DNA from 3 places in the Burkholderia lata genome. Region 1 is predicted to be linked to each of the others. Evidence: predicted binding sites of a transcription regulator. Region 1 holds the regulator's gene; each other region holds the start of a gene.
What was found. Region 1 encodes FliA, which starts transcription of late flagellar genes. Its sites were predicted from a motif close to CTAAAGTTTNNNNNNNNNNNGCCGNTA; they were not measured.
Positions count from the first base shown of each region.

Region 2: the regulator FliA is predicted to act here: its motif matches at 4,146-4,172, upstream of motA (flagellar motor stator protein MotA).
Region 3: the regulator FliA is predicted to act here: its motif matches at 2,471-2,497, upstream of flgM (flagellar biosynthesis anti-sigma factor FlgM).

Region 1 covers NC_007510.1:227,936-234,849, forward strand. Annotated here, with positions in the region: gene flhB (flagellar biosynthesis protein FlhB) at 1-320, shown strand, start outside; gene flhA (flagellar biosynthesis protein FlhA) at 317-2,416, shown strand; gene flhF (flagellar biosynthesis protein FlhF) at 2,413-4,176, shown strand; gene BCEP18194_RS06920 (flagellar biosynthesis protein FlhG) at 4,169-4,987, shown strand; gene BCEP18194_RS06925 (RNA polymerase sigma factor FliA) at 5,010-5,744, shown strand; S-adenosyl-L-homocysteine riboswitch at 5,853-5,969, shown strand; gene ahcY (adenosylhomocysteinase) at 6,002-6,914, shown strand, end outside.
Region 2 covers NC_007511.1:3,156,680-3,163,593, forward strand. Annotated here, with positions in the region: gene BCEP18194_RS36640 (helix-turn-helix transcriptional regulator) at 1-188, shown strand, start outside; gene speB (agmatinase) at 356-1,306, shown strand; gene BCEP18194_RS36650 (aldehyde dehydrogenase family protein) at 1,329-2,810, shown strand; gene BCEP18194_RS36655 (patatin-like phospholipase family protein) at 2,946-3,872, opposite strand; gene motA (flagellar motor stator protein MotA) at 4,306-5,175, shown strand; gene motB (flagellar motor protein MotB) at 5,186-6,142, shown strand; gene BCEP18194_RS36670 (hypothetical protein) at 6,378-6,914, shown strand, end outside.
Region 3 covers NC_007510.1:3,536,881-3,543,794, forward strand. Annotated here, with positions in the region: gene flgC (flagellar basal body rod protein FlgC) at 1-409, opposite strand, end outside; gene flgB (flagellar basal body rod protein FlgB) at 450-938, opposite strand; gene flgA (flagellar basal body P-ring formation chaperone FlgA) at 1,143-2,408, shown strand; gene flgM (flagellar biosynthesis anti-sigma factor FlgM) at 2,527-2,856, shown strand; gene BCEP18194_RS22025 (flagella synthesis protein FlgN) at 2,931-3,371, shown strand; gene BCEP18194_RS22030 (SGNH/GDSL hydrolase family protein) at 3,551-4,915, shown strand; gene BCEP18194_RS22035 (M24 family metallopeptidase) at 4,935-6,785, opposite strand.

The sequences.
Region 1 (6,914 bases):
GCGTGAACCTCGTCGCCGCGCGCATCCGCGAACTCGCGGCCGAACACAACGTGCCGCTGCTCGAAGCGCCGCCGCTCGCGCGTGCGCTGTATCACAACGTCGAACTCGAACGCGAGATTCCCGGCTCGCTGTACTCGGCCGTCGCCGAAGTGCTCGCGTGGGTCTACCAGCTCAAGCGCTTCCGTTCGGAAGGCGGCGCGTTCCCGGCGATGCCGGTCGATCTGGAAGTGCCGGCCGACCTCGACAAGGGCTCGTCGGTGTCCGCCGAAGACGAACGCGAAGAGCAGGACGACACGCTCGGTAAGGGAGGTGTGGCATGAGCACCCCGACCGGCCTGTTCGCGAAGCGCCCGAACGTGCTCGCGGGTACCAACCTGCGCGCGCTCGCGGGCCCGATCCTCATCTGCATGATTTTGGGGATGATGATCCTGCCGCTGCCGCCGATGCTGCTGGATCTGCTGTTCACGTTCAACATCGCGCTGTCCGTGATGGTGCTGCTCGTCAGCATGTACACGATGAAGCCGCTCGACTTCGCGGCGTTCCCGAGCGTGCTGCTGTTCTCCACACTGTTGCGCCTGTCGCTGAACGTCGCGTCGACGCGCGTCGTGCTGCTCGAAGGCCACACGGGCCCGGACGCGGCCGGCCAGGTGATCGAGGCGTTCGGCCACTTCCTCGTCGGCGGCAACTTCGCGGTCGGCATCGTCGTGTTCGTGATCCTGATGATCATCAACTTCATGGTGATCACGAAGGGCGCGGGGCGGATCGCCGAAGTGTCCGCGCGCTTCACGCTCGACGCGATGCCCGGCAAGCAGATGGCGATCGACGCTGATCTGAACGCGGGCCTCATCAACGAAGAGCAGGCCCGCAAGCGCCGCCTGGCCGTGTCGCAGGAAGCCGAGTTCTACGGGTCGATGGACGGCGCGTCGAAGTTCGTGCGCGGCGACGCGATCGCCGGCCTGATCATCATGGCGATCAACGTGATCGGCGGGCTGATCGTCGGGATGGTCCAGCACGACATGAGTTTCGCCGCGGCCGGCACGAACTACACGCTGCTGACGATCGGCGACGGCCTCGTCGCGCAGATCCCGTCGCTCGTGATCTCGACCGCGGCCGGCGTGATCGTGTCGCGCGTCGCGACCGACGAGGACATCGGCACGCAGATCACCGGCCAGCTGTTCACGAACCCGCGCGTGCTGAACATCACCGGCGCGATCATCGTGCTGATGGGCCTGATCCCCGGCATGCCGCACTTCGCGTTCCTCGCACTCGGCGGCGGCGCGATCTGGCTGGCCCGCACGCAGACCAAGCGCGCGGCGGCCCGCAAGGCGGCCGGCGACCTGACCGACATCGCACCGCCCGCGGTGCTGCCGTCGGACAGCCACGAGGCGACCTGGGACGACGTGCAACTGATCGACCCGCTCGGCCTCGAAGTCGGCTACCGGCTGATTCCGCTCGTCGACAAGAACAGCGACGGCGAACTGCTCAAGCGGATCAAGAGCATCCGCAAGAAATTCGCGCAGGAAATCGGCTTCCTGCCGCCGGTGATCCATATCCGCGACAACCTCGAACTGCGGCCGAACGCTTACCGGATCGCGCTGAAGGGTGTCGAGATCGGCGTCGGCGAAGTGTTCCCGGGCCAGTGGCTCGCGATCAACCCCGGCCAGGTGACGGCCGCGCTGCCGGGCGCCGTCACGCAGGATCCCGCGTTCGGGCTGCCGGCCGTGTGGATCGACGTCGCGATGCGCGAACAGGCGCAGGTGTACGGCTACACGGTGGTCGACGCGAGCACGGTCGTCGCGACGCACCTGAACCATCTGGTCGTCCAGCACGCGGCCGAGCTGCTCGGCCGCCAGGAAGTGCAGTCGCTCGTCGAGCGCACCGGCAAGGACGCGCCGTCGCTCGTCGAGGACCTCGTGCCGAAGACGATCTCGCTGACGACGCTGCAGAAGGTGCTGCAGAACCTGCTCGAGGAAGGCGTGCCGATCCGCGACATGCGCACGATCCTCGAGGCCGTGTCCGAACACGCGGGCCGCGGCGACGCGTTCGAGATCACGGCCGCGGTGCGGCTGTCGCTCGGCCGCGCGATCACGCAGCAGTGGTATCCGGGCGCCGGCGAAATGCAGGTGATGGGCCTCGACTCGAATCTGGAGCGCGTGCTGTCGCAGGCGCTCGCCACCGGCGCGAACCCGGGCCTCGAACCCGGCCTCGCGCACAACCTTCTGACCGGCACGCAACAGGCGATGCTGCGTCAACAGAATCTCGGGCTGCCGCCCGTGCTGCTGGTGCAGCACGCGCTGCGCGCGATGCTCGCGCGTTTCCTGCGCCGCAGCCTGCCGCAATTGAAAGTGCTGTCGTATGCCGAAGTGCCGGACACACGCACGATCAAAGTCGTTAACGTCATCGGGGGTTCCGCTTGAACATTCGCAAATTCACCGGCGCAACGAGCCGCGACGCACTTCGTCTCGTGCGCGAGGCACTCGGCGCCGACGCGGTCGTGCTGTCGAACCGCACGCTCGATGACGGCAGCGTGGAAATCGTCGCACTGGCAGATTCGGACCTGGCCGCCGTGGCGCCGCCGGCTGCGGTGCGCCCGCGCATCGCTGCGCCGCGCATGCCGGAATCCGTGCCGGCCGCCGCCGTGCCGGGCATCGTGTCGCGCCCGGGTGCGGCGCTGGCCCGTCCGGCGGTCAATCCGTATGCAGCAGGCGAAGGCGGGCTGCCGGACGTGTTCTCGTCGGTGTTCGGCGCAAGCGCCGAAGCAGACGACACGGTGGCGCAACCTTCGGCGATCGATGACGCTGCGCTGGCCGCGGCGGCGCCGTCTTCCGCCGCCGCCCCGACTGCCGCCGCCCCGGCCGCTGCTTCCGAACCCGCACCGTGGCTGGTCGAGCACGCGAAGCGCCTGACGCAGCAGCGCGATGCGCTGATGGCGCGTGCGCAGGCAACGCCCGCCGCGCCGCAGGCGAGCGTGCCGGCCCCGCAGGCCGCCGCGAGCGCGACGCCGCCCGAGTGGGCACGCGACATCGTGCGCGACGCCGAACGCCGGATGCCGGCCGCCGCCACCCGCGCGCCCGACACGAACGCGAACGCGAACGCCGCGTATGCCGCGAAGGCGGCCGAGCGCACGCGCGTGTCCGCCGACGCCGCCGCCGCGGTGGCCGACGCCGTGAAGTCGCGCATCGAGCGGATCGTCAACGATACGGTGATGCAGGAGCTCGGCGAGCTGCGCGGGATGATGGAAGAGCAGTTCGACAGCCTGATGTGGCACGACCGCCAGCGTCGCAGCGCCGTGCATGGCGCGCTGACGAAGCACCTGTTCGCGGCCGGTTTCTCCGCGCAGCTCGTGCGGATGCTGGTCGACAACATGCCGGCCGGCGACGGCGCGCAGACCTTCGAACAGGCCACCGAATGGGCGCAGTCGGTGCTTGCGTCGAACCTGCCGGTGCTCGAAAGTGAAGATGCGCTGATGGAGCGCGGCGGCGTGTTCGCGCTGATGGGGCCGACGGGCGTCGGCAAGACGACCACCACCGCGAAGCTCGCTGCGCGCTGCGTGATGCGCTTCGGCGCGAGCAAGGTCGCGCTGCTGACCACCGACAGCTACCGGATCGGCGGCCACGAGCAGCTGCGCATTTTCGGCAAGATCCTCGGCGTGCCCGTGCACGCGGTGAAGGATGCGGGCGACCTCGCACTGGCGCTGTCCGAGCTGCGCAACAAGCACATCGTGCTGATCGACACGATCGGCATGAGCCAGCGCGACCGCGCGGTGTCCGACCAGATCGCGATGCTGCACGGTGCGAACGCGCCGGTTCAGCGCCTGCTGCTGCTCAACGCGACGAGCCACGGCGACACGCTCAACGAAGTCGTGCAGGCGTACCGCAGCGCGGGCGAGCATCCGGACCTGGCCGGCTGCATCCTCACGAAGCTCGACGAGGCGACCCACCTCGGCGGCGTGCTCGACACGGTGATCCGCTACAAGCTGCCGATCCATTACGTGTCGACCGGCCAGAAGGTGCCGGAGAACCTGTACGTCGCCTCGACCAAATTCCTGCTGAAGAGCGCGTTCTGTGTACCGCGCGACGGCTCGCCCTTCGTGCCGCAAGACGAGGACATGCCGACGCTGCTTTCCGCACTGACCGCACGTTCCACCGCCGAGCTGCACGAGGTGCGATTTGGATAAACGAATCATCGATCAGGCCGAAGGGCTGCGGCGCCTGCTGGCCGGGCGCGCATCGCGCATCGTCGCGGTGACGGGCGGGCCGGCGGGTGTCGGCTGCACGTCCACCGTGGTGAGCCTCGCGGCGGCGCTCGCGTCGCTCGGCAAGGATGTGCTCGTCGTCGACGAGCGAGCCGACGTGCATTCGGCCAGCGCGACGCTGGCGGGCGCGTGGCTGCGTGACGGCGAACGCACGCGGGTCGCGGCCGGCTTCAGCCTGTGCGCCGCCGCGCGGCTCGCACGCACCGGCTACACCGATGCACAACTGAGCGATTTCATCGACGGGCCGGCCGACATCGTCCTCGTCGACGCGCAGATCGGCGCCGACGGTTCGTTCTCGGCGCTCGCACGCGAAGCGCACGACGTGCTGGTCGTCACGCGGGTCGCCGCGCAGGCGATCACCGAGGCGTATGCGTGCATGAAGCGGCTGCATTTCGCGCATGCGTTCGCGCAGTTCCGCGTGCTGACCAATCACGTCGGCAGCCATGCCGACGCGAAGGTCGCGTTCGACAACCTCGCGGGCGTTGCGAGCCGCTACCTGACGGTGTCGATCGCCGACGCGGGCTGCGTGAGCGCCGATCCGCTCGTCGAACACGCACGCGAGCTGATGCGTGTGGTGGTCGATGCGTTCCCGTCGTCGGCCGCCGCGCGCGACTACCGGCAGATTGCCGCCGACCTGCTGTATTGGCCGATGCGCCCGCGTTCGGGTGCGGGCCGCGCCGTGCACGCGGGCGGCAAGCCGTCGTATGAGGCGGGCGCGGCACACGCCGCGTGAACGCCACCGGAAGGAGAGAGCCATGATGTACAACGCTCAAGGAAAGATGTCCCAGGCCGACGTGCTCGCGCAATATGCGCCGCTCGTGCGACGCCTCGGGCTGCAGCTCGTCGCGAAGATGCCGGCGAGCGTCGACCTCGACGACCTGATTCAGGCCGGCATGATCGGCCTGATGGACGCGGCCGGCCGCTACAAGGAAGACCAGGGCGCGCAGTTCGAGACTTACGCGACCCAGCGTATCCGCGGCGCGATGCTCGACGAGCTGCGCAGCAACGACTGGCTGCCGCGCAGCCTGCGCAAGACGTCGCGCGAGGTCGAGCACGCGGTGCACCAGGTCGAGCAGAATCTCGGCCGCTCGGCGAGCGAGACCGAGATCGCGCAGCACCTGAACATGCCGCTCGACGAGTACCAGGGGATGCTGCAGGACCTGCACGGCAGCCAACTGATCTATTACGAGGATTTCGACCGCGCGGCCGACGACGAGCCGTTCCTCGACCGCTACCGCGTCGATCACGCCGATCCGCTGTCCGCGCTGCTCGACGAGCACCTGCGCGAAGCGCTCGTCGAGGCGATCGAGCGGCTGCCGGAGCGCGAGAAGCTGCTGATGTCGCTGTACTACGAACGGGGTCTGAATCTGCGCGAGATCGGCGCGGTGCTCGAAGTGAGCGAATCGCGCGTGTGCCAGCTGCACAGCCAGGCCGTCGCGCGCCTGCGCGCGCGGCTGCGCGAACAGGCGTGGGTCGGCGCGGAGTCCTGACCCTTTCTTGACGGCTGCACGCGCCGACGCCGCGCGCTTGCGCCGTCGGCGCGCAGTCGTGCGCCGTGCTTGCGCATTCTGCGCGCCGATTTGCTACAATCCTCTCCGCTTTCCGAGGAGCGTTGCGACGGACCACTCTGCGTCCGCCAGGCTCGGAAGGCTTCACCAAGCAGCTTGTGCGGCACAACCGCGTCGGCCCCGCTTCCTGAACGGCGCTCACGTCACCAATCTAGAAACTTTTTAGAAAGGAGGGCGTGATGAACGCCATTATCGATTCCAAAGCTTCCAACGATTACGTCGTCGCCGACATGGCGCTGGCCGGCTGGGGCCGCAAGGAACTGAACATCGCCGAGACCGAAATGCCGGGCCTCGTGCAGATCCGTGACGAATACAAGGCACAGCAGCCGCTGAAGGGCGCGCGCATTGCCGGTTCGCTGCACATGACGATCCAGACGGGCGTGCTGATCGAGACGCTGAAGGCGCTCGGCGCGGACGTCCGCTGGGCCTCGTGCAACATCTTCTCGACGCAGGACCACGCCGCTGCCGCGATCGTCGAAGCCGGCACGCCGGTGTTCGCGTTCAAGGGCGAATCGCTCGACGAATACTGGGAATTCTCGCACCGCATCTTCGAATGGCCGAACGGCGAATTCGCGAACATGATCCTGGACGACGGCGGCGACGCAACGCTGCTGCTGATCCTCGGCGCGAAGGCCGAGAAGGACCGTTCGGTGATCGCGAAGCCGACCAACGAGGAAGAAGTCGCGCTGTACAAGTCGATCGCGCAGCACCTCGACGCGGACCCGACCTGGTACTCGACGCGCCTCGCGCACATCAAGGGCGTGACCGAAGAAACCACGACCGGCGTGCACCGCCTGTACCAGATGGAAAAGGACGGCCGCCTGCCGTTCCCGGCGTTCAACGTGAACGATTCGGTCACGAAGTCGAAGTTCGACAACCTGTACGGCTGCCGTGAATCGCTGGTCGACGGCATCAAGCGCGCGACCGACGTGATGATCGCGGGCAAGGTCGCGGTCGTCGCGGGCTACGGCGACGTGGGCAAGGGCTGCGCGCAATCGCTGCGCGGCCTGGGCGCCACCGTGTGGGTCACCGAAATCGACCCGATCTGCGCACTGCAGGCGGCGATGGAAGGCTACCGCGTCGTGACGATGG
Region 2 (6,914 bases), on a different replicon from region 1:
AGACCGTGCCGGAGACGGCCGAGATCCTCGGCGTGCGGGTCGCGTCGGCCGAGTCGTACGTGAAGCGCGCGTTTGCGAAGCTCGGCGTACGCACGAAGCGCGAACTCGCCGCGTGGGGTTCGGCCACCACCGCGCTCCCTGCCGCCGGCTCGCACGACGGCGCCGCGCCGTCGGCCATCCCGCGCTGACGCGCCCGGCCGCGCCGCGCGGCCGCATTCGGTTGCGCCTCGTCGATGCGGCAGCGCCACTTGCATCGAGACCCGTCGATGTAAACGTTGCGACTTCAAAATCTTCGCGCGAGCGTTCTCCTCTACCATCGGCCGATCGCTTTACCTCAGAAAAAAGGAGACGGCCCATGCCCCGCGAACTGAATCAACCGATGGGCGGCAACGAGATGCCGCGCTTTGGCGGCATCGCCACGATGATGCGGCTGCCGCAAGCCGAAACGACCGACGGCCTCGACGTGTGCTTCGTCGGCGTGCCGCTCGACCTCGGCACGTCGAACCGCTCGGGCTCGCGCTTCGGCCCGCGCCAGATCCGCACCGAATCCGTGCTGCTGCGCCCGTACAACATGGCCACGCGCGCAGCACCGTTCGATTCGCTGCAGGTGGCCGACATCGGCGACGTCGCGACCAACCCGTACGACCTGAAGGACTCGGTGCGCCGCATCGAAGAGGCGTACGACGAGATCGTCGCGAACGGCTGCCGGCCGATCACGCTCGGCGGCGACCACACGATTGCGTGGCCGATCCTGCGCGCGCTGCACAAGAAATACGGCCAGGTCGCCGTCGTGCACGTCGACGCGCATGCGGACGTGAACGACACGATGTTCGGCGAGAAGATCGCGCACGGCACGCCGTTCCGCCGCGCGGTGGAAGACGGCCTGCTGCAATGCAACAAGGTCACGCAGATCGGCCTGCGCGGCACCGGCTACCACGCGGACGATTTCGACTGGTGCCGCCAGCAGGGCTTCACCGTCGTGCAGGCGGAAGAATGCTGGAACAAATCGCTCGCGCCGCTGATGGCGCAGGTGCGCGAACGCGTCGGCGACACGCCGGTCTACCTGAGCTTCGACATCGACGGCCTCGATCCGTCGTTCGCGCCCGGCACCGGCACGCCGGAAATCGGCGGCCTCACCGTGCAGCAAGGTCTCGAGATCGTGCGCGGGATGAAGGGCCTGAACATCGTCGGTGCGGACCTCGTCGAAGTCGCGCCGCCGTACGACCCGACCGGCACCACCGCGCTCACCGGCGCGAACCTCGCGTTCGAGATGCTCTGCGTGATGCCGGGCGTCGCCTACCGCTAACCCGACCGACAGGATGACCCTCATGTCCACTGCCGAGCTTTCCCGTTCCACCGCCACGTTCGTGCTGCCCGCGGCGCACATTGCCGGCCAGCCCGTACGCACGCATGCCGACGCGCCCGGCGCGCCGATCTTCGACGCGTCGACGGGTGCCGCGATCGGCTGGCAGGAATTCGCGACGGCCGCACACGTCGACGCCGCGGTGCGCGCCGCGCGCGACGCGTTCGCCGGCTGGCGCGATACGCCGCCCGCCGAACGCGGCCGCATTCTCGCGAAAATCGCCGAGCGCGTCGAAGCGTCGCGCGATCGCCTCGCGGCGCTGCAGATGCAGGTGAGCGGCAAGCCGCCGTTCGAGGCCGAAGCCGATGTCGGCGACGTCGCCGCCACGTTCGCGTACTACGCGAAGCTGTGCGAAGACCCTGCGCTGTTCGCGGCCGAACCGGTCGCACTGCCGAGCGACGCCGTCACGGCCGAACGCTTCTACGATTCCGTCGGCGTCGCGGCGCTCGTCATGCCGTGGAACTTCCCGATGGTCACGACCGCGTGGAAGCTCGCACCCGCGCTCGCGGCCGGCTGCGCCGTCGTGCTGAAGCCGTCCGAACTCACGTCGCCCACCGAACACGCGCTGCTCGACATCGTCGCCGAAGCCGGCGTGCCGGCCGGCGTCGTCAACGTCGTGAACGGCGGCGCCGAGGTCGGCGCAGCGCTGACCGCGCATCCGCTGATCGACAAGATCTCGTTTACCGGCAGCACCGCGGCCGGCCGAAAGGTCATGCAGGCCGCCGCCGTCGACATGAAGCGCGTGACGCTCGAACTCGGCGGCAAGTCGTCGCTGATCGTGCGCGACGACGCCGATCTCGACGTCGCGGTGTCGCTCGCGGTCGCGGGCGCCTTCACGAACGCAGGCCAGATGTGCTCGGCCACCGCGCGCATCCTCGTGCACGACAGCGTGTACCGCAGCTTCATGGCCGCGTTCGAAACGGCCGTGCGTGCGCTCGTCGTCGCGCCGCCGGCCGCGGAACAGGTCGCGATGGGGCCGCTGATCTCCGCCGCGCAGCGTACGCGCGTCGAAGCGATGCTCCAGCAAGGCATCGATGCGGGCGCACGCGTCGCCTTCAGCGGCCGCGTGGCGGATGCCGGCGGCGACGGCTTCTTCATGGCGCCTGTCGTGATCGCCGAGCCGGCCGCCGACAACCCGCTGTGGACCGACGAAGTGTTCGGCCCCGTCGCATGCGTGAAATCGTTCCGTACCGACGACGAAGCGATCGCACTCGCGAACGACACGCGCTACGGGCTCGTCGCGACGGTCGTGACGCGCGATGCGGCCATCGCGAAGCAATTCCAGCAGCGCGTGCGCGCGGGGCTCGTGTGGATCAACGCGCCGCAGCTCATCTACCCGCACGTGTGTTGGGGTGGCTTCGGGCTCAGCGGAATCGGCCGCGAACTCGGCGTGGCAGGGCTGCGCAGCTATCAGGAACTACGCCACGCGATGCACGCGATCGACTGACCAGTGCGGCCGTTCAGGCCGTTGGCGGCACCGTGTCTAGTGGCACGGTGCCGCTTTTTTTTTGCCGATTGACGGAGCGAGGCCCCGGAAACCGGCGTGCATCGATCATGCGTTTGCACGGCGCGCGAGCCCCCGTCAATGCGACAGCGCCGCCGCATGATCGTGCTCGCGCAGCGGGCCAGGAATCGCGCACGCCGCGAGCCCGCCCTCATCGATCCACGCGCGCGTGCGTTCCGCGGCCTTGTCGATCAGCTGCGCGCACTGTGAGTAATCGTATGACGACACTTCCAGCGGACAGAGCGGCGGCACGACATGGATTTGCGCGCGCGCCGCATACAGTTCCAGATCGCGCACCAGTTGCCGCGCGATCACGAGCGTCAGCGCATGCGTCGCATGCGCGATCGCGCTGCGCGGCGGGACGCGCAACGCGCAGGCGAACCCGGCCGGCAGCACGACGATCCGCTTGACGCCGAGCGCGACCGCCACCGAGATCGGCGTATTGTTCGCGACGCCGCCGTCGACGAGTTCCACACCGTCGATGCTGACCGACGGAAACACGCCGGGAATCGCCGCGCTGGCCTGCACGGCGTCCACCACCGAGCCGGCGGACAGCACGACTTCGCGGCCGCTCAGCACCTCGGTCGCGACGATATGGAGCGGCAACGCGGCCTGCTCGATCCGCCGGTACGGCAGGTTCTTTTCCAGCAGCAGGCGCAGCGCATCGGCCTCGACCAGATGCGGCCGGTTGCGCAGCAGCATCGCGATGAGGCTGCGCATCGAGAACGGCATCACGTCCTGGCGGCGGATCCTGCACCACAGCGCTTCAAGCATCGCGACGCCGTCCGCGTCCGGGCGGCCGGCGAAATAGGCGGCATTGATCGCGCCCGCCGACGCGCCGATGACGCAACCGGGCCGTTCGCCGCTCGCGACCAGTTCGCGGAGCATGCCGACCTCGATCGCGCCAAGACTGCCGCCGCCGGCGAACACGAAGGCGGTCGTGAGAGTGGGATCGGACGTCACGGCGCGCCCTCCTGCGGTTGGCTGCGACAGCACTTTCGCCATGATGGATCGTGCGGCGCCCCGGATGTCCTGATGAAAACCCTGCCGGCATGCGGCCGCCGCCGTTCAACCGGCGATGCGCGCCGCGTTCCCCGGCCTCCCGCGGCGTCCCTTTCCGGAGAGGATTGCATCACTCCCTCCCCGTTTTCCGCGCCCATCCGTCCTGGAGTTCACGCGATGGCCGCGCATTTTTTGACTTCGATCAAGAAAACCGCGCAGAACGGCAGGTGCAAACGTGTGCCACGCATGCATCCCGCGTGATCCGTGGAATCACGGGTTCAGTTGTCCAGACGATCGCCGTTATTGCATCAACACCCGCCGATCGACGTCGTCTTGCAGCGAATCGGCGCCATCGCGGGCATGGAGCGGGGCAGCCAGGCGCCCCGCTCGCTTTTGAACAACGGATGCAGCAGCGCAAGTCGCGGACGAGGTAATCATGTTTGTAGCCATCGGGTGGATCGTCGTCATCGGGTCGGTGATCGGCAGTTTTGTCGGCGTGGGCGGCCATTTGCCGGCGTTGCTGCAGCCCTTCGAGTTGCTGTGCATTTTCGGCGCCGCACTGGGTGCGTTCGTCGTCAGCAATCCGGTCACGACGCTGAAGAAGACGATCAAGACCCTGCCGACCTGCTTCAAGGGCGGCGGCTACACGAAGCAGCAATACGTCGAACTGATCGCGCTGCTGTACGAGCTGCTGCAGAAGGCGCGCCGCGACGGCATGATGGCGCTCGAGGCCGACGTCGATGCGCCCGAGCAAAGCCCGCTGTTCCAGAAGTATTCGCATGTGCTCGAAGACCATCACCTGCTCGACTTCATCGTCGATTACTTGCGGATGATGTCGGGCGGCAACGTGAACGTGCTGGAGATGCAGGACCTGATGGACGAGGAACTGCATACGCACCATGCGGAGGCGTCGGTCGCGGCCAATGCGATCCAGAAGATGGCGGACGGCCTGCCGGCGTTCGGTATCGTCGCCGCGGTGATGGGGGTCGTGCATACGATGGGCTCGGTCGGCGCGCCGCCCGCCGTGCTCGGCAAGATGATCGCCGGCGCGCTCGTCGGCACCTTCCTCGGCATCCTGCTCGCGTATGGCTTCGTCGGTCCGCTCGCGGATCTGCTCAACGCGAAGGGCCGCGCGGCGGCCAAGCCGTTCCAGTGCGTGAAGGCCGTACTGCTTGCGTCGATGAGCGGCTACGCGCCGCCGGTGGCGGTGGAATTCGGCCGCAAGGTGCTGTTCACGGCCGATCGCCCGAGCTTCAAGGAGCTCGACGAGGCCGTCCGCGCGACGAAGTCGCCCAAGGCCGCGTAACGGAGGCGCCATGGCCGACAGTCGCTCCACCCCGTCGAAACAGTCCGTCGCGGCATCGCTCGTCGTCGTGCGCCGCAAGAAAGGCGAGGACCACGACGCCCATCACGGCGGCGCATGGAAAATCGCGTACGCCGATTTCGTCACGGCGATGATGGCGTTCTTCCTGCTGATGTGGTTGCTCGGCTCGGTCTCCAAGTACGACAAGCAGGGGATCGAGGACTACTTCAACACGCCGCTGTCGACGCTCCTGTCCGGCGGGCAGGACGCGCAGGCGCCGCGCCCGAGCGTCGTGCAAGGCGGCGGCCGCGACATGTCCGACCCGACGCCGGCGATCGACACGAAAGCGCAACCGGTGCCGGCCAGCTCGCCCGCCGCACTCGCCGGCATCGTCGATACGCAAAAGCTCGAACGGCTGAAGGCGAAACTGACCGCGGCGATTGCCCAAAGCCCGTCATTGCGCGCGTATCAGGACCAGATCCGGATCGCGATCACCAACGAGGGCTTGCGCATCGAGATCGTCGATTCGCTCAAGCGCCCGATGTTCGCGTCGGGCAGTTCGCAACCTGAAAGCTATGCCACCGCGATCCTCAGCCAGATCGGTACGGCGCTCGACGATGTCGAAAACCGCGTATCGATTGCGGGGCATACCGATTCGACGCCGTATCCCGACGGTTCCACCGGCTATTCGAACTGGGAGCTCTCCAGCGATCGCGCGAACGCGGCGCGGCGTGCGCTGGTGGCGGGCGGGTTGCGGGAAGACAAGCTGCTTCAGGTGCGCGGGCTCGCGGATGTCCTGCCGCTCGACAAGAACGTGGCGGACGAGCCGACCAATCGCCGCATCAGCATCCTCGTAATGAACAATGCGGCCGAGCAGGCGTTCTTTCACGACGGCGGCCGGACGACCGTGGACGAAACGGCGGGCGCCCGGGCCGCCGTGCTGCCCGCCGCGGTTACGCGGCAGCATTAAGCGCGTTCGCGACGGCCTTGGGCCGGAGATGTCCGGCCACGCGCAAGGTCCTCCTGCCCGGCAGCATGTCCGTCCGCTTCACGGCCACGGTCGGAATAGCCGTGAGCCCCATCGACTGACCAGTCGGCCGCTCAGGCCGTTGACGGCACCGTGTCTCACCCGCGGTGCCGTCTTTTTCTGCGTAGTCGATATATTCCGTAGAATATATCGACACCTGCACTTCCGGAGACTCGCCATGCCCCGCACGCCGACGGATCGCGCCCCGCAGCGCGCCGCACGGGAACAGCCGCTCGCGCGCAAGATCAGCGCGCTCAGGCCGCTGTCGAGCGACGCACGCGCGCAGCAGGTCACGGATGTCGTGGACGCGTTCCGGCGCCTGCGCGGCAGCGTCGTGCGCTTCATCCGGATGTTCTCGGCCGCGCACGCCGACGACACGCCGGACGATGCGCTGTCCGCCCTGGGTTTTCGTGAACTGCTGTCGACGCTCGAAGACGAAGCCCGCGCCGCCCGCTTCACGCGCCTGCCCGAGCTCGAACGGGTGATTAGCCACGCGCGCCGCCTCGAACGCACACGCGACGACGTGTTCTCCGACTCGTTCAGCAACGACCCGGCGGCGATGCGCGACGCGGTCGCCGCGCTGGAGCGCGTCGACGTGCTGTTCGTCGGGCTGTGCGTCGAGTACGTGATGGCGCGTCACGCGCCGGTATCGCCCGCCGTTTCGCCCGAGGCCGCAGCCCCGGCCCCTGCCCCTGCCCCTGCCGCACTGCCGCTC
Region 3 (6,914 bases), 390 kb from region 1:
GCGTCTTGAGCATCAGCGTCTTCGCGGTGTTCAGCGTCTCGACGTTGGCCTGGTACGAGCGCGACGCCGAGATCATGTTCACCATCTCCTGCACCGGATCGACGTTCGGCATCTGCACGTAGCCGTTCGAATCGGCAGCCGGGTTCGACGGGTCGTAGGTCGACTTCATCGGCGACGGGTCATCCATCACCTTCGTCACGCGCACGCCGCCCACGCCCTGGCCGGACGCGGTGCGTGCGCCGCCGATCGGGTCGGTCGCGAACACGACCTGCTTGGCCTTGTACGGCTTGCCGTCCGGGCCGGTTGCGCTATCGGCGTTCGCGAGGTTCGACGCGGTGACGTTCAGGCGCTGCGACTGCGCGGACAGCGCCGAGCCGGCGACGCCGAAGATGTTCATCAACGAGGGCATGGAAGCTCCTTTTGCTCGGATTCGGCGGCGGTACGCGCCGTCACTGGTTCGACGTGATCGCGGCGATCATCGCCTTGATCTGCTGGGTCATCACGGTCATCCCGGTCTGGTAGTGCAGCGCGTTGTTCGCGAACTGCACGCGCTCGACGTCGAGATCGACCGTGTTGCCGTCGAGCGCCGGCTGCAGCGGCATCCGGTATTGCGCACGGCCGTAGTCGTCCGACGGGCCGCCCGTCGGGATCAGCTTCGCGGTGCCGGCCATGTGGCCCGCCGCCGTCGACACCATCGACATCCCGCTCGTCACGCCGGCCGGCTGCGCCATCGGCAGTTGCGCCGCGTTGCTCGGCGCGAGGCCGCCGCCCGTCTGCTTCAGCGAGCGCGCGAGCGTCGACGCGAAATCGACGTCGCGGGCCTGGTAGCCGGGCGTGTCGGAGTTCGCGATGTTCGACGACAGCAGTTCCTGCCGGTAGGCGCGTACGTCCAGCGCCTGTCGGCCGAACGCGAATTCCGCATCGAGTTTGTCCAGCATGTGTGCGTCTCTCCGTATGAAGCGCTGCACGCCCCTCGCGCCGGATGGCGACTCGAGAGGCTTTTTTCCATGACAGCGATGGTAGGCGTCGGACGCAACCGGCAATCGGGCGAATAACGCGGCAAAGGCCCCCTCTATTCATCGTTTGCGCGACCGCCCCGCTCCCTAGAATGCGAAGCGGAGCAACGGATCGGGGATACAGCGATGACTGGCAGCGCACTTCGCGGAAGGAACGGGCGGCTCACGCACGTCCGGCGTGCGTTTGCGCTCGCCGCGGCGCTGTGGATCGCCGCCCCGGCCGCGCACGCGGACGACGGGATGATCGTGATTCCGGGGCGCGGCGAGACGGCCGAAACCGCGCTCGCGCACGCCAATGCGGCGAGCGGCGGGAATGCGGCGATGGCGCCGGGTTCGGTTGTGGCGCCCGACGCCGGGCGCGCGGCGAGCAGCACGGGCGCCGCTGCCGGCGCGTCCGGCACCGGCTACGCGGCGCAACCCGCGGGCACGATGGTCGTGACGACCGTCCCGCCGCCGGCTGCCGTACCCGCCCCTGCGCCGGCCCCGGCGCCTCGCCCCGTCTACGCGACCGCCCGCATGAACGCCGGAACCGGAACCGGATATGGCGCGCCGCGCGCCGCCGATCCGAACGCGATCGCGACGGTCGTCGCCGGCACGGCCGAGCCCGCATCGAATCCCGCACGACCGACCCCGCAGCAGGCCATGGCCGCGCGCCTGGCGGCGGCCCGCGCCGCGTCCGCCGCGCCGGCGCCGCGCGCCGTACCGGTTTCCGCGAGCCCGGCCCCGGCGGCCAATGCCGCCAACGCGGCCCAGCCGGCGACGCCGCCCGGCCAGCAGGATCCCGAGTCGATCCGCCGCGCGGCCCTCGCGTTCCTGCAGCAACAGGTCGCGGGCCTGCCCGGCAAGACCACCGCGACCGTCACGACCGCGTTTCCGCGCGGGCTCGCCGCGTGCACGACGCTCGAACCGTTCATGCCGACCGGCGCACGCCTGTGGGGCCGCACGACGGTCGGCGTGCGCTGCGCGGGCGAGCGGCCGTGGACCGTCTACCTGCAGGCGAAAGTCACCGTGCAGGCCACCTACTACGTCGCCGCGCGCCAGATCGCGCCCGGCGAGCCGCTTTCCGCGGCCGACCTGGTCGCCCGCGACGGCGACCTGACGGTGCTGCCGCTCGCGGTGATCACCGATCCGGCGCAGGCGATCGGCGCGACCGCGCTCGCGCGCATCTCGGCCGGGCTGCCGCTGCGGCAGGACATGCTGAAGAGCGCGGCGTCGGTGTCGGCCGGCCAGACGGTGCGGGTGGTCGCGGCCGGGCCCGGCTTCACGATTTCGGCCGAGGGCAGCGCGCTGGCGAATGCGGCGCCCGGCCAGTCGGTGCGGGTGCGGATGGCGGCGGGCCAGATCGTCACGGCGATCGTCAAGGACGCCGGCACCGTGGAAATTCCGCTGTAGGGGCGGATCCCGCCCCAAGAATGTAAAGAATTGTTTATTCGGGGCATTTCGGGCTCGCGATGCTAAAGTTCGGGCCGACCCGGCCGTTATCTGGGTCAAACCGAACAGGAAACCCATCGTGAAGATCGATTCCACTCCGAACCCGAGCCCCCTGGCGCCGACCGGCAACGGCGCGACCCGTGCGCAATCCGGCGCGGCTTCGTCTTCGTCCGCGCAGGCGGCCGACGGCGGGTCGACCGGCGGCGACCCGAGCGTGAACCTGTCGGGTCTGTCCGGCCAGCTGCGCTCGGTATCCGCGTCCGGCAACGGCGATATCGACACGGGCCTGGTCCAGTCGATCAAGGACGCGCTGAACAACGGCACGCTGACGATCGACGCGAACAAGATCGCCGACGGCGTATTGAATACCGCCCGAGAGCTGCTGCAGCAGCAGCGCCCGGGCAACTGAAGCGGGCCTCGCGGGGCCCGCCCCCCCCCCCGGTTTGCCGGCGCTACCCGCGCCGGCGCGACGAGCATGACGCGATGAGAGAAGAGCTGCTGGCCACGGTCAACGACGAACACGCGACGGTCGAGGCGTTCGCGTCCCTGCTCGCGTACGAGGAAAAGGCGCTGACGATGGCGCAGCCGCTCGAGATGCTGCCCGGGATCGTCGAAAAGAAAACCGAGCTGATCGACCGGCTCGCACAGCTCGAACGCACGCGCGACACGCAGCTTTCCGCCCTCGGCTTTCCGTCCGGCAAGAAGGGAATGGACCAGGCCGCCGAGCGCGATGCCCGCCTCGCCGGCCGCTGGCAGTTGCTGCAGCAGTCCGCCGAACGCGCGCGCCAGGCCAATGCGAACAACGGGATGCTGATCCGGATCCGGATGGACTACAACGAGCGCGCGCTCGCGGTCCTGCGCTCGGCGCCCGCGCCGGCCGGCATCTACGGCGCCGACGGCCGCGTGTCGGCTCTCACGCGCTGAAGCACTCACTGACTGACTGATCGGCGGCAGCGCCGCCACCGCACGTTCCGCCTCTCGCCGCCCTGCGCGGCATCTCACGTTTCGACAGACCGGGCCCGAGCCCGGCACTCACGGTCCCTTCCGATACACGGCCGCGCAGCCGCGCCGTCGTCCCGTCACAACAATCAGAAGAGGGCCGCATGCCATATTTCCGCATTCCGTTTTCACACCGCGTCGCCGCCGTGTCCGCCGTCGCGGCGCTGGGCACCGCCTTGACGCTCCCCGTCGCACAGGCCGCCGGCCCCGCGCCGCTGCCCACGCCGACGGGCGACATGTCGCTGTCGCCGGCCGGCCCCGACATCGTGCCGCCGGCCGCCTCGAGCGCGCCGGGCACGCCGGGCACGACACAGCGCGCGTCGCGCCGCGGGTCCGACACCTACACGTACCTGCGCTGCTGGTACCGGATCGACGCGGATCCGCTGAAGCCGGCCTCGACCTACGAATGGGCGCGCAACCCCGCCGGCGGCGACTGGTATCGCGTGTCCGGCTACTGGTGGGCGGACGGCATCAGGCAGTGGAAGAACATGTTCTACAGCACGACGTCGCAGGACGCGCTCGCCGACGTGTGCCGCAAGACGCTGGCCGCGAAAGGCATCAAGACCGACCTCGTGCAGGCGGTCGCGGCCAACAACGCGCTGTCGTTCAACTACACGGTGTGGACCATCGATGCCGCGCAGCAGGACGCGCGCGTCAACAAGCTGATCGTGTTCGGCGACAGCCTGTCCGACACGCAGAACATGTTCAACGCGAGCCAGTGGAAGCTGCCGAACGGCACGAGCTGGCAGGCGGGACGCTTCAGCAACGGCCCGGTGTGGGCCGAATATCTCGCGAACACGCTGCGGCTGCCGTTCTACAACTGGGCTATCGGTGGCGCGGCGACCGACCAGTATCTCGTCGTGCCGGGCCTCGTGCAGCAGATCGACTCGTGGCGCGAATACATGGATCGCGCGCCCGACTACCGGCCCGCCAACACGCTGTTCGCGGTGTTCGCAGGCGGCAACGATCTGGTGAACTACGGGCGCTCGCCCGAGCAGGCGGCGAATGCGGTGCGCGACAGCCTCGAGCGGCTCGCCGCGGCCGGCGCGACGCGGATCATGCTCGTCACGCTGCCGGACGTGTCGCGCGCGCCGGTGTTCGCGACCCGCACCGACACCGCGAGCGTCGCCGCGCAGGTGAAGGACTACAACCAGCGCCTCGCCGACGCGGCCGCCGCGCTGCGCGCCCGCTACGGCGCGACGCTGCGGCTCGAGGTGTTCGATGCGTACGCGCTGTTCGACGACCTGCTGAGCCACCCGGCCCAGTACGGCTTCGACGACGCGAAGCGTGCATGCCTCGACATCCCGAAACCGTCGTCGCTCACCTACCTGAGCGCGCAGACGCCGCGCGCGGACTGCCGCGATCCGGCGCGCTTCGTGTTCTGGGACACGCTGCACCCGACCACGCGCACGCACGCGTGGCTCGCCGAGCGGATCGCGCCGTTCGTGCGTGCGCGCCTGCTGAACTGACCGGCGCGGGCGGCGGTGCTTACAGCAGCGGACACGCGGTGACCTGCGTGCCGCGTTCGACGCACAGCCGCTCGTAGTCGCGCAGGTACGCGCGCTCGTCGTCGTCGAGCAGGTCGAGATCGATCAGGTCCCAGTCGTAGCCGACCGTCACGATGTTCTCGAACGTGACGGTATCCGGCTGCGCGTCGTCCCGGTGGATGATCACGATGTTCTCGATCCGCACGCCGCCCTTGCCCGGCACGTAGATGCCCGGCTCGACCGAAATCACCGCATTCGGCACGAGCCCGTACTTCGCGCCCGGCGCGAACCGGACGCCGCCCTCGTGTACGTGAATCCCGACGCCGTGCCCGGTGCCGTGGCCGAAATCGTGGCCGTGGTCGCGGCACACCTGCCGCACGAGCGCATCGACGTCGCCGCCCTTGGCGGTGCTCGGGAAGCGCGTGACGAGCCCCTTGATGCAGGCCTTCAGCGCGACCGTGTAGATCTCGCGCTGCCACGGCTGCGCGACCGTATCCGGGTCGGTCCGGCGCAGCACCACGCGCGTGCAATCCGTCGCGAAGCCGGCTTCGTAATAGGCGCCGCTGTCGAGCAGCACGAGTTCGCCTTCCGTCAGCTCGACGTCGGCGCTCGCCGCCGTGTAGTGCGCGAACGCGCTGTTCGCGCCGTTCGCCGCGATCGACGGAAACGTCAGCGCCACCGCCGAGCGTGCGCCGTATGCGTCGTTGATCGTGCGCGCCAGGTCGTATTCGGTGTGGCGCGTGCCCGGCTCGCCGGCCTTCGCCCAGCGCATCGTCTCGGCGATCGCCGCGGAGCTGCGCGCGAACGCGTCGCGAAACCGGTCGAGCACCGCCGGCGTCTTGCCGGCCCGCATCGCCTCGACCGGGTTGAAGTCGGCATGCTGCGCCTGAGGCCACACCCGCTTCACCGCGTCGACGAGCGCGCAGTTCACCGATTCGTAGCCGTAGCACACGTGCTCGACGTCGAACTGGGCGAGAAAGCGCTCGAGCGCCGCGACATCGCGCCGGATCACGTGCAGCGCCGGATACGACGCGAGCGTGACTTCGCAGCGGTCGCAGCCTTCCGGCAGGAACAACGCCACCTGCTGGCCGACCGTGAACAGGAAGCCGAGGTGCGACGACGCATTCGGGATGTGATAGCCGCGGCTGTTCAGCAGATACGCGAGGTCGTCCGACGCGCAGGAGAAAAACGCCGTCTTGCCGTCCGGCGCGCCGGTATGCGCGGCGAGCTGGCGGTTCAGCGTGTCGAGGTTCTGCGCGACGCTCAGGCCGGTCGCCGATTCCGGCACTTCGAAGATCGGCCGCTCGACGACCCAGCCCGGCAACGCGATCGCGCGATCGATTTCCCGGTCGGCGAGGCTCGTCCAGTCGAGCGATGCGGCCTGCGTCTGTTCGAACAGGCGATCGCGCTGCCCGACGCTGATCCGCAGCGCATCGTAGCCGACCCGTGCGAGCCGGCTGCCGTGCGCGACCAGCCAGTCGGCCATCGCCTGCCAGATCGTCACGTTCATCCCGAGCTTCTCGATGCGCACGCGCGCCGGATCGCACTGCTGCTCGGCCTGCAGGTGATAGCGGCCATCGACGAACAGGACGAACGGGGGCAGATCGAGCGCCTGCGCGGTCGCCGCGCTCAGGAAGATCCCGCAGCCGGCCGAGCCGTCGAAACCCGACACCGCGTAGCGCGGATTGTTGGCGAGCGGCAGGTACTCGGTCACGTATTCGTCCTGCGACGTGACCAGCACCGCGTCGAGCCGCGCGGTATCGAGCAGGCGCGACAAACCAGCCTGCGTGTCGGCGACGGACGCGTCGTACGGGGGAAGGCCGGAGAAGCTGTATTTCAGTCGATCGATCATCGGAAGCCCGTTATGCATTGTTGTCGGCGGCCGGCGGTGACGCGGCGGGGAGCAAGCCCGAGGCAGGCCTGACACGGCACGGCGCCGCTGCACGGTCGGCGCTCGACCCCGCATGGCGCCGGGCCGCCG